2 regions of the Kitasatospora sp. NPDC001119 genome follow, and region 1 is predicted to be linked to the other one. Evidence: riboswitches for the same ligand, from Rfam matches in the RefSeq annotation. Region 1 holds a riboswitch; the other holds the start of a gene.
What was found. A riboswitch is a leader RNA that binds a small molecule or an ion and turns the genes downstream of it on or off. The one in region 1 is predicted to bind cobalamin.
Positions count from the first base shown of each region.

Region 2: another riboswitch for cobalamin. It lies ahead of ACWDD9_RS23505 (FecCD family ABC transporter permease); the one in region 1 lies ahead of ACWDD9_RS27450 (ABC transporter substrate-binding protein).

Region 1 covers NZ_JBSFKI010000024.1:1,202-9,057, forward strand. Annotated here, with positions in the region: gene ACWDD9_RS27440 (ABC transporter ATP-binding protein) at 1-471, opposite strand, end outside; gene ACWDD9_RS27445 (FecCD family ABC transporter permease) at 468-1,547, opposite strand; gene ACWDD9_RS27450 (ABC transporter substrate-binding protein) at 1,544-2,413, opposite strand; cobalamin riboswitch at 2,671-2,876, opposite strand; gene ACWDD9_RS27455 (shikimate dehydrogenase family protein) at 2,989-3,867, opposite strand; gene ACWDD9_RS27460 (3-dehydroquinate synthase family protein) at 3,869-4,933, opposite strand; gene ACWDD9_RS27465 (ROK family protein) at 5,025-5,930, opposite strand; gene ACWDD9_RS27470 (type II 3-dehydroquinate dehydratase) at 6,092-6,532, opposite strand; gene ACWDD9_RS27475 (DegT/DnrJ/EryC1/StrS family aminotransferase) at 6,695-7,856, shown strand, end outside.
Region 2 covers NZ_JBSFKI010000019.1:22,360-30,215, reverse strand. Annotated here, with positions in the region: gene ACWDD9_RS23525 (amino acid ABC transporter ATP-binding protein) at 1-618, shown strand, start outside; gene ACWDD9_RS23520 (CGNR zinc finger domain-containing protein) at 732-1,313, shown strand; gene sodX (nickel-type superoxide dismutase maturation protease) at 1,321-1,683, opposite strand; gene sodN (superoxide dismutase, Ni) at 1,960-2,355, shown strand; cobalamin riboswitch at 2,423-2,561, shown strand; gene ACWDD9_RS23505 (FecCD family ABC transporter permease) at 2,685-3,764, shown strand; gene ACWDD9_RS23500 (ABC transporter ATP-binding protein) at 3,761-4,564, shown strand; gene ACWDD9_RS23495 (ABC transporter substrate-binding protein) at 4,581-5,573, shown strand; gene ACWDD9_RS23490 (nuclear transport factor 2 family protein) at 5,664-6,047, shown strand; gene ACWDD9_RS23485 (GNAT family N-acetyltransferase) at 6,058-6,534, shown strand; gene ACWDD9_RS23480 (ATP-binding protein) at 6,723-7,133, shown strand; gene ACWDD9_RS23475 (RNA polymerase sigma factor SigF) at 7,314-7,856, shown strand, end outside.

The DNA.
Region 1 (7,856 bases):
GACCCGCTGCCGCTCGCCGCCCGACAGCGTCGGCCAGGACCGGTCGAGCAGGTGGCCGACGTCGGCCGCGGCGACGGCGTCGGCGACCACGGACCGCTCGTGGGCGTCGGCGGCGGTGTCCGTCGGCACGGGCCAGCGGCCGCGGTGCGGCGTGCGTCCGAGCTCGATGACCTGACGGACCGGCAGCGACAGCCGGGTGTCCGCCTGCTGCTCCATGAAGGCCACCCGTCGTGCCCGCCGGCGGGCCGTGAGCGCGTGGAGGTCCTCGCCGTCCAGCAGGACCCGGCCCGCGCTCGGCCGGGTCAGTCCGGCGACCGCGCGCAGCAGGGTGGTCTTCCCGGCGCCGTTGGGCCCGAGCAGGCCCGTGATCCGGCCGGGGCGGAAGGCGATCGAGACCGCGTCCAGCAGGGTGGCTCCGCCGACGCGGACACCGAGTCCCTCCGCGCGCAGCCCGACAGGCGTCGTCGTCACTGCGCCCTCCCGTCGGCCCGCCCCTGGCGCCACAGCAGCCAGGCGAAGAACGGCGCTCCGAGCCCGGCCGTGACGACGCCGACGGGGATCTCCCGGTCGGGGAGGACCGAGCGCGCCACGACGTCGCTGCCCACCAGGAGGGACGCGCCGACCAGCGCCGACACGGGCAGCAGGAGGGCGTGGCGCGGGCCGCAGACGAGGCGGACCACGTGCGGGACGACCAGGCCGAGGAACCCGATGACGCCGGTGTTGGCGACCAGGCACGCGGTCACCAGCGCGGCGGTGGCGACGAGGACCCAGCGGGTGCGCTCGACGTGGACGCCGAGGGAGCGGGCGGCGGTCTCGCCGAAGGCGAAGGCGTCCAGGTCGCGGGCCGAGGAGGCCAGGACCGTGACACCCACCAGCGCGACCGCCAGCAGGAAGACGGCGGTGGGCCACCGCACGCCGGCGACCGAGCCCAGCGTCCACTCCATGACACCGCGCGCCGCGTCGCGGTCCCCGAGGACCATCACCACGAACGAGGTGTAGGCCCCGCACATCTGGCCGACCGCGATGCCGGCGAGCACGGTCCGGGCGGTGGGCAGCGACCGGGTTCGGGCGCCGGCCAGGGCCAGGACGACGACGGCGGCGAGCAGGGCGCCGGCGAAGGCCGCCGTCGCCACCGCGCCGGTGCCCACGGCGCCGGACACGCCGACGCCGAGGACGATCACGGTGACCGCGCCGGCGGCGGCTCCGTCCGAGATCCCGAGCAGGAAGGGATCGGCCAGGTCGTTCCCGGTCAGGGTCTGCAGCACCGCGCCGCAGACCGCGAGGCCGGCGCCGGTGGCGGCCGCCCCCAGCACCCGGGGCAGCCGCAACTGCCAGACGATCTGGTCGTCGAGCAGCGTCACAGGAGGGTCGCCCAGCCCGAGACGGCGCGCCACGACCTCGATCACCGTTCCGACCGACTCGTGCTGCGAGCCCACGGCCAGGCCGAGGAGCAGGGTGCTCAGGAGCAGGGCCGCGGCGACGGCCAGGGCCGCCGTCGCGCGGCCCGGACCAGCGGGCCGCGCGACGGGGTGGGGCGCGGCGGTCATGAAGCCGGGTGCAGTCGGCCCAGCCCGTCGGACACCCGGGCGGCACCGTCGGCGAGCAGCACACCGGGGGTCGACTCGGAGAACGGCACCGTCACGAAGGCCTTGCGCTGTACGGCGGTGAGCTTGCTCAGGACCGGGTCGTTCTCCAGGTAGTCGATCTTGGACTGGGCGGTGTCCCAGTCGGCGTCCGCGACCACGATGGCGTCCGGGTCCGCCGCGACGACCTTCTCCCAGCTCACGTTCTGCCAGCTGCCGGGCAGGTCCCCGAAGACGTTGCGGGCGCCCACGGCGTCGAGCACGAGTTGGGGTCCGCCCTGGCCGGCGCCGACGAACGGAGTCTTGGTGTCCGAGTCGAACCACAGGACCTTCAGGCCCTTGCCCGCGGCCGTCGCCGTGAACTGCGCCAGCTGCTGCTCCTGCTGTTGCTGGATCGCGGCGGCCCGCTCCGGGACGCCGAAGACCTTGGCGACGTCGTTCAGCTCGCCCCACGCCGCCTGCCAGGTCGTCGGCGGCACCTGGTTCTTGTCCGAGCAGCCGAACGGGGACAGGTACGACGGGACGCCCTGGCCGCGCAGCTCCTCCCGGGTGCCCGCGACCTTGTCGGTGAACGCGCTGGAGTAGGAGGCGTACAGGAAGTCGGGACGGGCCGCGAGGAGGTTCTCCTTCGTCGGGTACTTCTTGGAGAGCACCGGGACGGAGTCGTAGGCGGCCTTCCACTTCTCCGGGACGGAGTCGTCGAGGTAGGCGGTACCGGCCATGCGGGACTGCAGCCCGAGGGCCAGGGCCACCTCGGTGGCACCCTGGTTGAGCGTCACCAGCCGCTCGGGCGGCGCGCCGACCGTCACGGTGGTCCCGCAGTTGTCCACGCTGACCGGCGCGGCACTCCCGGTCGCCCCGCCGGACGCGACGGGCGCGGGGGCGCCCGCGCAACCTCCGACCACACCGACGAACAGCAGGGCCGCGACGGCCCGGCCGACACGTGTCGGACCTGTGGGACGTACGGGACGTACAGGACGTACAGGACGTACGGGACGCATGGAGCGCGCGGAGCGCATGGAACGTATGGATCGGACCGGATGCGGGTACGGCTGACCGCTGGGCACGTGTTCTCCAAAACCCTCGTGGAACATGTCGCGCCGTGGCCGGTCTCCTGGCTTCCGCATCAACACGCCGCGACCGACCTTCCCGAGCGGCTCTCCCAGCCCGCCCAGTGGCCCTGACCGCTGGCGAAAGCCGGTCAGCGAGGGCCGCGGAACTCCGCGGCAACAGTGGCGAGGGCCGCACCGGACTCAGACCGGTTTCCCGAACACCACGGCGATGGCACGGTATCAGGCGTGGTCAGGTCGGTGGCGACCGGCCGGTGGGATGATCGTTTGGATCGTTCCCGGGGACGGGGGAGGGAGCGGCCACGGGGGTCGGCCGGCTCCGGAGGGACGGGGGATCACCCCGGAAGGCGGAAGAAGGAGCGGTAGAGCGGCAGCTGCTCGGCGAGCATGTGGATGCCGGGGTGGGTGGCGAGGCCGAGGGCGGCGGCGGTGCGCAGCAGCGGGGTCTCGGCGGGCGTCATGATGATGTCGGCGACCAGCGCGCCGGGCGCCAGCGGTGCCGGGTCGAAGGGGAGCGGGTCGGCCGGGTCCAGGCCCAGCGGGGTGGCGTTGACCGCGAGGTCGACGCCGGAGGGCGGGCGCGGGGCGGCGGCCACGCGGCCGGGCCAGCGGGTGCCGAGCCGCTCCAGCAGGGCGTCCACCCGGCCCCGGTCGGGATCGGTCACGGTGAGTGCGGCGGCCCCTTCGGCGAGCAGGGCGGCGGCGATGGCGAGCCCCGCGCCTCCGGCGCCGGCCAGTGCCACCCGCAGCCCGGCCGGGTGGTACCCGGCGGCGGCCAGGCCCCGGACGAACCCGGCGCCGTCGAAGTTGTCGCCGTACCAGCGGCCGTCCGGCTCGCGGCGCAGCGCGTTGGTGCTGCCCAACAGGGCGGCGGCGTCGCTGAGTTCGTCGGCGTGCCCGCACATCGCCAGCTTGTGCGGGACGGTGACCAGCAGCCCGTCCAGGTTGGCGACGGCCTTCAGCCCGCGGACGACCTCGTCCAGCCGGTCCGCCGGGGCGTGCACGGGGACGAGCACGGCGTCCACGCCGCTCGCCGCGAACAGCGGGTTGAGCAGGGCGGGCGCCTTGGCCTGTGCGACCGGGTCGCCGAGCACCGCGAACAGCCGGGTGCGGCCGGAGATCGGCGGGCGGGCGGCCGGCGCGTCGGGTGCGTCGGGTGCCGGTACGTCGGGGGCCGGCAGGTCGGGGGTCGGCAGGTCGGGGTGAAGGGACATCTCAGGCCTCCCCGGCGGCGGCGCGCGGCATGGCGTCCAGCGTGCGGGCGACCAGCGACTCGGGGACGTCGCTGACGAGTTCGGCGCCGCGCGGGCCGTCCAGGACGAAGGAGAGCCCGTCGACGGCCTTCTTGTCCAGCCGCATGAGGGCGATCAGCGCCCCGGTGCCGACCTCGGGCGGCAGTGCGGTCGGCAGCCCGTAGTGGGCGACCACCTCGTGGTGCTCGGCGACCCGCTCGGGGCCGATCCGGCCGAGCGCGCCCGCCAGCCGGCCGGCGAAGACCGTGCCGACGCCGACCGCCTCGCCGTGGCGCAGCCGGAAGTCGGTGGCGCGTTCCAGCGCGTGGCCCAGGGTGTGGCCGTAGTTGAGGATGTGCCGCAGCCCGGTGTCGCGCTCGTCGGCGGCCACCACGGCGGCCTTGCGGGCGACGCTCGCGGCGATCTGCTCGGGCAGCGGCAGGTGGCGGAGGTCCCCGGCGCCGATGAAGTGGCAGCGGGCGATCTCCCCGTAGCCGTTGACGCGTTCGCGCGGCGGGAGGGTGTCGAGGTAGTCGGTGTCGCAGAGCACGGCGGACGGCTGCCAGTACGCGCCCACCAGGTTCTTGCCCTCCGGGAGGTTCACCGCCGTCTTGCCGCCGACGCTCGCGTCGACCTGGGCCAGCAGCGAGGTGGGCAGGTGCACCACGGGCACTCCCCGGTGGTACAGCGCGGCGGCGAGCCCGACCGCGTCGGTGGTGGTGCCGCCGCCGCAGGAGACCACGGCGTCGGCCCGGCCCAGGCCGAACGCGGTGAAACGGCTGCACAGTTCGGCCACCCAGGCGAGGGACTTGCCCTCCTCGCCGTCCTTCGCCTCCACCACCAGGGTGTCGAGACCGGTGTCGGGCAGCCACTCGGCGGGCCGGGCGCTGACCACCGCGACCCGGCGGGCGCCGATCCCCGCGAGCACCCCGGCCAGCCGGTGGCGGGCGCCGGGGCCGATCAGCACCGGGTAGCCGCGCTCACCCAGCTCCACGTCGATGCGCCGCAGCCCGCCGTCCGTACGGACGAGGGTTTCTGTCGTGGTCAACTCGGCTCCCAGGGCTGGTCGGTGAGATGGTGTGCGGTGCGGTGCGGTGCGGTGCGGTGCGGTGCGGTGGGGCGCGGGCGCGGGCACGGCTTCAGGCCGCAGGCTGCAGCCGCGCCAGCGCGAGGGCGCCGTGCAGCGAGGACAGCCCGCCGAGCACGGCCGGCCGGATCGCGGGGACCGGGCCGCCGGGGCGGGCCAGCGCGGCGGCGTGCGCCTCCACCCGCGCCGTGAAGCCGGGCAGCCCGTCGGCGAACCCGCCGCCCAGCACGGTCAGTTCGGGGTGGAACAGCTCGCCGAGCGAGACGGCCGCGGCCGCCAGCGCGGCGCAGGTCTCCTCGACGGCCTCCACCGCCCACGGCGCGCCCTCGGCCAGCCCGGACCGCAGCTCCGGGTACTCGACCGGCGCGCCGCGCAGCAGTTCCGCGCGCCGCAGGGTCGCCGGGCCGGAGGCGGTGGCCTGCAGGCAGCCGCGCCGTCCGCAGTCGCAGACCGGGCCCCGGCGGTCGACGATCAGGTGGCCCGCCTCGCAGGAGCCGCGCCCCGGGCCCGGCAGCGGCGCGCCGCCGTGCACGACACCGCCGCCGACGCCCGTCCCGACACCCAGGTAGACCACGTGCCCGGACCCGGCGTGCACCGCCTCGGCGAGCGCGGCCAGGTCACCGTCGTCCGCCCAGGCCAGGGCGGCGGCGGGGAAGAGCCGCCGCAGCGCCGGGACGAGGTCGAAGCCGCGCCAGTCGGGGCGGCCGGGCCAGGCGAGCACCCGGCCGTCCGGGCCGAGGGTCGCGGGCACGGCCACCCCGACCGCCGCGAAGTCGCCCTCCCAGCGCTCGCGCAGGTCGGCGACCGTGCCGGCCAGCGCCGTCCAGTCGGCGTAGGCGCCGGCCACCCGGGCGCCGGGCCAGCGCAGCACGGCCTCCTCGGTGCGGACCGGCCCGCCGGGCGGACCGTCCTCGGCGCGCAGCGCGACCTTGGTGCCGCCGATGTCGATGCCGAGCACGCCCCGGGCGGCCGTCGGGGCCTGAGCCGTGGGGGCCTGAGCCGTCGGGGCCTGCGGCGTTGGGCCCTGAGCCGTCGGAGCCTGAACCGCGGGACCCGGCGCCGCCGCGGCCCGCGCCGTCGTCGTGGTGCCCCCAGCCGGGGCGCCCGTCGCGAAGCCCATCAGGACGCCGGGACCTTCGCCAGCAGCGCCTGCGCGGCGAGCCGGTAGCCGAGCGCGCCGAGCCCGACGATCACGCCCGAGGCGATCGGCGCCAGTACCGACTCGTGCCGGAAGGACTCGCGCGCCCAGACGTTGGACAGGTGCACCTCGACGAACGGCCGCGGGTAGGCGGCGAGCGCGTCGCGCAGGCCCCAGCCGGCGATCATCAGCGCGCCCGGGTTGACGATCGCCCCGACGGAGCCGTCCCAGGCGTCCTGCACCGCCTCGATCAGCTGGCCCTCGGACTCGCGCTGGACGGAGACCACCTTCCAGCCCCGGCCGGCCACCTCGGCGGCGACCGCGGCCTCGATGTCGGCCAGGGTGTCGGTGCCGTAGACCTCCGGCTCGCGGCGGCCGAGAATCCCGAGATTGGGGCCGTTCAGCAATAGCAGTTCGCTCATATTCCGGTTATAGCAGCGAATTCCCCGGACGAAACCGGAGAGGGTTGCCGAACTGCAGGACAAGGGATTTGTAGGGGGGTGCGTAGGGGAGGTGACGGGCCGGATTTCCTGGGTTAGCGTCCCGTTCCACGGTCCCCCCGACAGGAAAGGCTGCGCGGAATCATGAGTGCCCAAGGACGTCCGGCCCCGGAGTTCCCGGTCTGGCCCCAGTACGACGATGCCGAGCGCGAAGGACTGCTCAGGGCCCTGGAGCAGGGCCAGTGGTGGCGGATGGGCGGCAAGGAGGTCGACACCTTCGAGCAGGAGTTCGCCGACTACCACGGCGCCGCCAAGGCGCTCGCCGTCACCAACGGCACCCACGCGCTGGAGATCGCCCTCCAGCTGCTCGGTGTCGGCCCGGGCACCGAGGTCATCGTGCCCGCGTTCACGTTCATCTCCTCCTCCCAGGCCGCCCAGCGGCTCGGCGCCACCGCGGTGCCGGTCGACATCGACCTCGACACCTACAACCTGAGCCCCGAGGCGGCCGCCGCCGCGATCACCCCGCGGACCCGGGCGATCATGCCCGTCCACATCGCCGGCCAGATCGCCGACCTGGACGCCCTCGACAAGCTCGCCGCCGACTCGGGCGTCTCGATCGTGCAGGACGCCGCGCACGCCCACGGCGCCCGCTGGCGCGGCCGCCGGGTCGGCGAGCTGGGCTCGATCGCCGCGTTCAGCTTCCAGAACGGCAAGCTGATGACGGCCGGCGAGGGCGGCGCCGTCACCTTCCCGGAGACCGCCCAGTACGACGAGGCGTTCCTGCGGCACAGCTGCGGCCGCCCGCCGACGGACCGGAAGTACTACCACCAGACCTCCGGCTCCAACTTCCGGCTCAACGAGTTCTCCGCGAGCGTGCTGCGCGCCCAGCTCGCCCGCCTGGACGGCCAGATCAGCGTCCGCGAGGAGCGCGCCAAGCTGCTCAAGAGGCTGCTGACGGAGATCCCCGGTGTGGTGCCGCAGGGCCACGACGAGCGGGCCGACCGCGTCCCGCACTACATGGCGATGTTCCGGGTGCCCGGCCTCGGCGAGGACCGGCGCAACGCCCTGGTCGACGACCTGATCGCGCGCGGCCTGCCCGCCTTCGTGGTCTTCCGCGCCATCTACCGCTCGGACGGCTTCTGGGAGTCCGCGGCGCCCGACACCACCGTCGACGCGCTGGCCGAGGCCTGCCCCAACAGCGAGGCGCTCACCGCCGACGGCATCTGGCTGCACCACCGCACCCTCCTCGCGAGCGAGCGGGCGATCGAGGACACCGCGCAGATCATCGCCGACGCCCTGGCCGCGG
Region 2 (7,856 bases), on a different contig from region 1:
TGCATCAACCACCTGGAGAAGATCAACGGCGGCCGCCTCTGGGTGGACGGCGAGCTGGTCGGCTACCGGCAGAAGGGCGACCGGCTGCACGAGCTCAGGGACCGCGAGGTCGCCCTCAAGCGGCGCGACATCGGCATGGTCTTCCAGCGCTTCAACCTGTTCCCGCACATGACCGCCGTCGAGAACGTCATGGAGGCGCCGGTCCAGGTCAAGGGCGAGAGCCGGGCCGACGCCCGCGAGCGCGGGATGGCCCTGCTGGAGCGGGTCGGCCTCGCCGACAAGGCGAAGAACTACCCCTCGCAGCTCTCCGGCGGCCAGCAGCAGCGCGTGGCGATCGCCCGCGCGCTGGCCATGAAGCCCAAGCTGATGCTCTTCGACGAGCCGACCTCCGCGCTCGACCCGGAGCTGGTCGGCGACGTCCTCGACGTCATGCGCGGCCTCGCCGAGGAGGGCATGACCATGGTGGTCGTCACCCACGAGATGGGCTTCGCCCGCGAGGTCGGCGACGCGCTGGTGTTCATGGACGGCGGGGTGGTGGTCGAGTCCGGCAACCCCCGCGAGGTGCTCACCGACCCGCAGCACGAGCGCACCAGGGCCTTCCTCTCCAAGGTGCTCTGAGCCCGTACGCCCGGCGCCCGGCAGGTCACTCCTGCCGGGCGCCGTCGTTTTCCCCGCCCGGGTAATAGGCTGGAGGCAGTCAGCCCGTTACCGACCCCCCTGGAAGGACCCCTGTGGAGCTCGCCGCCTACGCCGATCTCGCCGTCCGGCTGGTGAACACCGAGGAGCCCGAGCGCGGCACCGACTCGCTGACCTCCGTGGAGGCGGTGCGCGGTCTCTTCTCCGACTCCTCGCGGGCCCGCTCGCTCGCCGACGAGTCCGACGTGCCCCGGCTGCGGGCGGTGCGGACCCGGCTGCGCGGGGTCTTCGAGGCCGCCGCCGGCGGGGACGAGATCCGCGGCGTCGACCTGCTGAACAGCCTGCTGATGGAGTACCCGGTCAGCCCGCTGATCTCCGGGCACGACTACCTGGACGACGCCGGGCGGCCGCGCTGGCACCTGCACCTGGCCGACAACTCCCCCACCGCCACCGCCCACTTCAGCGCGGTCGCCTGCATGGGCCTGGCCGTCCACCTCACCGAGCTGGGCGCCGACCGGCTCGGCATCTGCCAGGCCGCGCCCTGCCGCAACGCCTACCTGGACACCTCGACCAACCGCTCCCGCCGCTACTGCTCGGACCGCTGCGCGACCCGCGCCAACGTGGCCGCCTACCGGGCCCGCAAGCGCCTGGAGGCGGAGGCGGCGGCCCGGGCGTAGCGGCCCGCTAGACCTCCTCGACCCAGGCGCCGAGCCGGCGGGCCAGGCCCGGCACCCGGGCCAGCCGCGGGGTGAGCAGCAGCCGCTCCAGCCGGCGCCCCGGCGCCAGCCAGACCGGGCTCGGGCGCAGCCGCAGCAGCACCCGGCCGAGCACCAGCTCGTCCGGGACGGCGCCGTAGCTGCGGCTGTCGCTGTCCACCGGGCGGTTGTCGGAGAGCAGCCACCAGCCCGTGGCCCGGCGCTCGGCAGCCCGCTTCACCACCAGCAGGTCCTGCTGGAAGGGGTGCCGGAAGACCACCACCGCGCCGGGCCGGATCGGCGCGCCGTAGCGGACCAGCAGCCGGTCGCCCTCGCGCAGGGTCGGGACCATCGACGGCCCCGCCACGTCGACCAGCCCGAACGGCAGCGCGCCGCCCGGGCCGCGCTCCCCCGCCCCGGCGCCCTCCGCTCGCGTGCTCCGCGCCACGACTCCTCCTCCCGCCCCCGCTCGCGCCCCCAGTCTGCCGTACGGACCGCCGTCCGTCCGATGTCCGGATTGCGCCGGTTCCCGGTCCGTCTTTCGCCCTAGGCCCACCGCCCGATCGCGAAACCGGGAGGGCGGAAGGGTAATCTCGGGCGCGGGAAGACGATCTAAGGAAGGACTCCCATGTTCTCTCGTCTGTTTGCACCGCGCGCCACCGTCCACGCCCACTGCGACCTGCCCTGCGGCGTCTACGACCCCGCGCAGGCCAAGCTGGAGGCCGAGTCGGTCAAGGCCACCCAGGAGAAGTACCAGGCCAACGAGGACCCGCACTTCCGCGCCCGCGCCGTCATCATCAAGGAGCAGCGCGCCGAGGCCGTCAAGCACCACATCTCGGTGCTGTGGAGCGACTACTTCAAGGCCCCGCACTTCGAGAAGTACCCGCAGCTGCACCAGCTGATCAACGACACCCTGAAGGCCGCCTCGGCCGCCAAGGCGTCCACGGACCCGGCCACCGGCCAGGCCCTGCTCGACCTGATCGCCCAGGTCGACAAAATCTTCTGGGAGACCAAGCAGGCCTGAGCCTGACGCGTCGCCACCCGACCGCCCCCGTCCGCACCGCCGGACGGGGGCGGTCGTGCGTTCACGTCCGACCCGGCTCGGTAAGGGTTGCCTGCCCTGAGTGGCTGTTATGCTGCCAGGGCGTCCGAGGGGGAAGTCCGGTGCGAATCCGGCGCTGACCCGCAACGGTGAGCACGGCCCGTACCCGCCCGTACGGCCGCGCCAGCCCGATCGCCCTCGGCCGCCGACCTCCCGACAACTCGCCGCGGACTGCGAGGGGAACGGCGCCCCGGCACGCCCCCGGCCCGCGCCCGCCCCGGCGCGCTCCCGGCCCGAGGCAAGGCGCACCCGTGAACCGCGCACCCGTCAACCGTGCAGTCGGCCCGCCCGCCCGCCGAATACCCGTCGTCCCGCTCGCCGCCGGACTCGCCGCCGCCCTGCTGCTCTCCCTGGTCTGCGGGGTCGCCCTCGGCTCCTCCGGGCTCGGCCTGCCCCGGGTGCTGCGGCTCCTGGGCGCCGGGCTGACGGGCGGCCGGCTGGACGCGGACGAGGCGGCCGCGTACGCGATCGTCTGGGAGATCCGGCTGCCGCGCACCGTGCTGGCCGCCGTGGTCGGCGCCGGGCTGGCCGCCTGCGGGGTCGCCGTCCAGGCCCTGGTGCGCAACGCGCTGGCGGACCCCTTCGTGCTCGGCATCTCCTCCGGCGCGGCCGTCGGCGCCAATGCCGTGATGCTGTTCGGCGCCTTCGCCTCGCTCGGGGTGTGGGCGATCTCCGCCTCCGCCTTCGGCTCCGCGCTGGCCGCCATGACCCTGGTCTACGTCACGGCCCGCACCGCGTACGGGCTCACCCCGCTGCGGCTGGTGCTCACCGGCACCGCGCTGTCGTACGGCTTCTCCGCCGCCACCACCCTGATGGTCTTCGCCGCCGACCGCGGCGAGGCCGCCCGGGACGTCATGATGTGGCTGCTCGGCAGCCTCGGCGGCGCCACCTGGGGCAAGGTGCCGATCGCCGCCGTCACCGTGCTGGCCGGGCTCGCCTACCTGGCCTGCACCGCCGGGCGGCTGGACGCGCTCGCGATGGGCGACGAGACCTCCGCCTCGCTCGGCGTGGACCCGGACCGGCTGCGCCGCGAGCTGTTCGTGGTGACCGCCGCCGTCACCGGCACCGTGGTCGCGGTCAGCGGGGCGATCGGCTTCGTCGGGCTGCTGATGCCGCACCTGGCGCGGATGCTGGTCGGCGCCGGGCACCGCCGGGTGCTGGTGGTCGCGCCGCTCGCCGGGGCGCTGCTGCTGGTCTGGGTGGACATCGCCTCGCGCACCCTGCTGGCGCCCGCCGAACTGCCCGTCGGGGTGTTCACCGCGGTGCTCGGCGTGCCCGCCTTCCTGGTGATGATGCGCCGCCGCGGCCAGGCCTTCGGAGGTGCCCGGTGACCGCGACGACCGACCCGACCCCGGTGCACGCCCAGGACCTCGCCGTCGACGGCGTCTCGGTGGAGCTGGCCGGCACCCGGCTGGTCCACGAGGTGAGCCTGGCGGCCGCCGCCGGACAGGTGGTCGGGCTGATCGGCCCCAACGGCAGCGGCAAGTCGACCCTGCTGCGCTGCGTCTACCGGGTGCTGAAGCCGGCCGGCGGCGTGGTCCGGCTGGCCGGCGACGACCTGCACGCCCTCACCGCCCGCGAGAGCGCCCGCCGGGTGGCCGCGCTGACCCAGGAGCACTCCGCCGAGTTCGACTTCACCGTCGCCGAGGTGGTCGCCATGGGCCGGCTGCCGCACCGCCGCGGCTTCGGCGCCCAAGTCGACGGGGACGAGCGGCGCTGCGCCGAGGCGCTGCGCAAGGTCCGGGCCGGGCACCTCGCCGAGCGGGGCTTCCTGAGCCTGTCCGGGGGCGAGAAGCAGCGGGTGCTGTTCGCCCGCGCGCTGGTCCAGGAGCCGCGCCTGCTGGTGCTGGACGAACCCACCAACCACCTCGACATCGCGCACCAGTTGGAGGTGCTGGCGCTCGCCCGCGAGGCCGGTCCGACGGTGCTCACCGCGCTGCACGACCTCAACCTGGCGGCGGGCCACTGCGACCTGCTGTACGTCCTGCGGGACGGCCGGATCGTCGCCTCCGGGCCGCCCGACGAGGTGCTCCGACCCGCCCTGCTGGCCGAGGTGTTCGGCGTCCGGGGCACCCCGGTGCGCCACCCGGAGACCGGCGCCCTCCAGCTGCTCTTCGACCGCCTCCCCTGACCCCCAAGGAACTCCCGTGCGCACCAAGGCCGTTGCCGCCACCGCCCTGCTCGCCCTCGGACTCGTCGGCTGCGGCGCCGAGATCGCCCCGAAGGAGGCCGCCACCGCCTCCGCCCACTACCCCGTGACGGTGGACAACTGCGGGGAGAAGCTCACCTTCGCGCAGAAGCCCGCCCGGGTGGTGACCAACGACGTCAACATCACCGAACTGATGCTCTCGCTCGGCCTCGCCGACCGGATGGCCGGCTACGTGATGCCCGACGACAAGGGGAAGATCGACCAGGTCGCCTGGAAGGACGGCTACCAGCAGGCCACCTGGCTCTCCAAGAAGATCCTCACCAAGGAGATCGCGCTGGACGCCAAGGCCGACCTGGTCTTCGCCGGCTGGCACTACGGCTTCGACGAGGGCAGCGGCGTCACCCCGCAGGCCTTCAGGGCGCTCGGCGTCGACTCGTACGTGCTCAGCGAGTCCTGCCGCAGCGGCAAGGGCACCGAGCGCGGCGTGATGGACCCGCTGGAGGCGCTCTACACCGACCTGGCCAACCTCGGCGAGATCTTCGACGTCAAGGACCGCTCCGACCAGCTGATCGCGGACTTCAAGGCGCGGATCGCCGCCGTGCCGCAGCCCGAGCGCCGCCCGTCCGTCTTCCTGTACGACAGCGGGCAGGACAAGCCGTACACCGCCGGGAAGTTCGCCGCCGCCAACGAGATCATCGCCAAGGCGGGCGGGACCAACATCATGGGCGACCTCGCCGACAGCTGGGTCACGGCCGGCTGGGAGAGCGTGGTGCGGCGCGACCCCGAGGTGATCGTGATCAACGACTACGCGACGCCGAAGGCCGAGGAGAAGCGGAAGTTCCTGATGTCCTTCCCGCCGCTGGCCGACGTCGCCGCGGTCAGGAACGGCCGGATCTTCGTCATGGACTACGTCGACCTGGTGGAGAGCCCGCGCAACCCGGCCGCGATCAGCGCGCTGGCCGCCTACCTGCGCACCGTGCCGGCCTCCTGACCGGCCCGGATCCCGCTCCTCCGGGTCCGGGCGGCCGCGGGCGTACGCTCAAGGTACGAGCCGACGGAACCCGACCGGAGGAGCGAGATCATGACCACCACGACGGCCCCCGCCGCCTTCGACACCCGCGCACTGCGCGAGGGCATCGAACGCCGCGACGCCGAGGCCCTCCTGGCGCTCTACGCGGAGGACGCCGAACTGCGCATGGTCGACCGCAAGACCCAGCCCAGCCACCCCCTGGTGATGCACGGGCGGGAGGAGATCGGCGCCATGCTGGACGACGTCTACGGCCGCGAGATGACCCACACACTGGAACAGGTGGTCGTCCAGGGCGACCACGTCGCCTTCCTGGAGTCCTGCCGGTACCCGGACGGCGTCCGGGTGCTGATGTCCTCGATGGCCGGTCTGCGGGACGGCCGGATCATCGACCAGACCTCCCTCCAGGCCTGGGACGAGACCGGTCCCGAGCAGTAGGCTCACGGACATGATCCGCACCGCCGTCGCCACCGACGTCCCCGTCGTCCACGCCATGATCCGCGAACTCGCGGAGTACGAGAAGGCCCTGCACGAGGCGAAGGCCACCGAGGAGCAGCTGCACGAGGCCCTGTTCGGCGAGAACCCGGCCCTGTTCGGGCTGATCGCCGAGGACGACGCCACCGGTGAACCGGTCGGCTTCGCGGTCTGGTTCCGCAACTTCTCGACCTGGCGCGGCACCCACGGGATCTACCTGGAGGACCTGTACGTCCGCCCGGAGGCGCGCGGCGGCGGCCACGGCAAGGCGCTGCTGCTGGAACTCGCCCGGATCGCCGTCGAGCGCGGCTACTCCCGGGTCGAGTGGTCGGTCCTGGACTGGAACCAGCCCTCGATCGACTTCTACAAGTCGATCGGCGCGGTGCCGATGGACGAGTGGACGGTGTACCGGCTCTCCGACGGGGCGCTGGCCGCCGCCGGGCAGCGCTGAACGGCTCCCGGGAGTCCGGGGAAAGGGTCTGCCACCCTGCGTCGCAATGCCTTACCATGAGTAACTCCCGAACCGGGGTGCGGAAGGCAGAGCGATGGCGGATCCGCGGCGCCGGGCCCCCTTCGGGGGTAGCAAGCGGTAACAAGCGGGGTACCAAGAAAGCACAGCGCGCCACCCAGGAGGCAAGGGTGTCCCAGATCGACGGCGATCTCGGCGTTCAGGACTTCGTGGAGGTCCGGCTGCCCGCAGCCGGGGCCTACCTCTCCGTCCTGCGAACAGCGACGGCCGGGTTGGCGGCCCGGTTGGACTTCACGCTCGACGAGATCGAGGACCTGCGGATCGCGGTCGACGAGGCCTGCGCCATCCTGCTCCAGCAGGCGGTGCCCGGCTCCGTACTGTCCTGCGAGTTCCGGCTGGTCGGCGACTCGTTGAAGGTCACCGTCTCCGCCCCGACCACCGACGGCAAGGCTCCCGAACGGGACACCTTCGCCTGGACGGTGCTCTCCGCCCTGGCCGGCGAGGTCGACTCCTCGGTCGCCGAGGACAGGACCGTGACGATCAGCCTGCACAAGAAGCGCGGCGGGTCCCCCTCCCACTAGTCGGGCGCCGGACCGCACCGCACGACCGAGCAGCACCGAGCAGCACCCGCGCAAGGGCCGTCCGCCGCTCCCCCGCTCAGGGGACCGACGGACGGCTCCCGGTACCGCCACCCACGCGGTACGACCAACGAGACGATTCCGGGGCCACCGGCCCCGGTGCTCCCGGAACGGAACGGGGGAATGGCCGTGAGTGATCTGGACCGTACCGGCCTCGCGACGGCGGGACCTGCCGTACCGACCCAGGCGAGCGTTCCCGGCCTCGCCGCCAACGACGAAGCGCACCCGAAGGACGCCCAGCGGATGAGCCACCCCACCGAGCCGACGTCCGAGCCGACGCCTGCCTCCGCGCCCCCGCCGGACCCGGTGGACGAGACGGCCCCGGCCGTCGGGACGGAACCGGCGGTCGAGGCCGACCCCGCGGTCGAGGCCGAGTCGACGGCCGAGGTCGAGCCGCACGTCGCCCTGCCCGCCCAGGGCTCGCACCGCACCGGCGCCCCGGACCGGGAGGCCGCCCGCGCGCTGTTCGTCCGGCTGTCCGCACTGCCCGAGGGCTCCCCGGAGCGGGTCGAGCTGCGCAACCAGCTGGTGCGGATGCACATCCCGCTGGTCGAGCACCTGGCCCGGCGCTTCCGCAACCGGGGCGAGCCGCTGGACGACCTGACCCAGGTCGCCACCATCGGCCTGATCAAGTCGGTGGACCGCTTCGACCACGAGCGCGGGGTC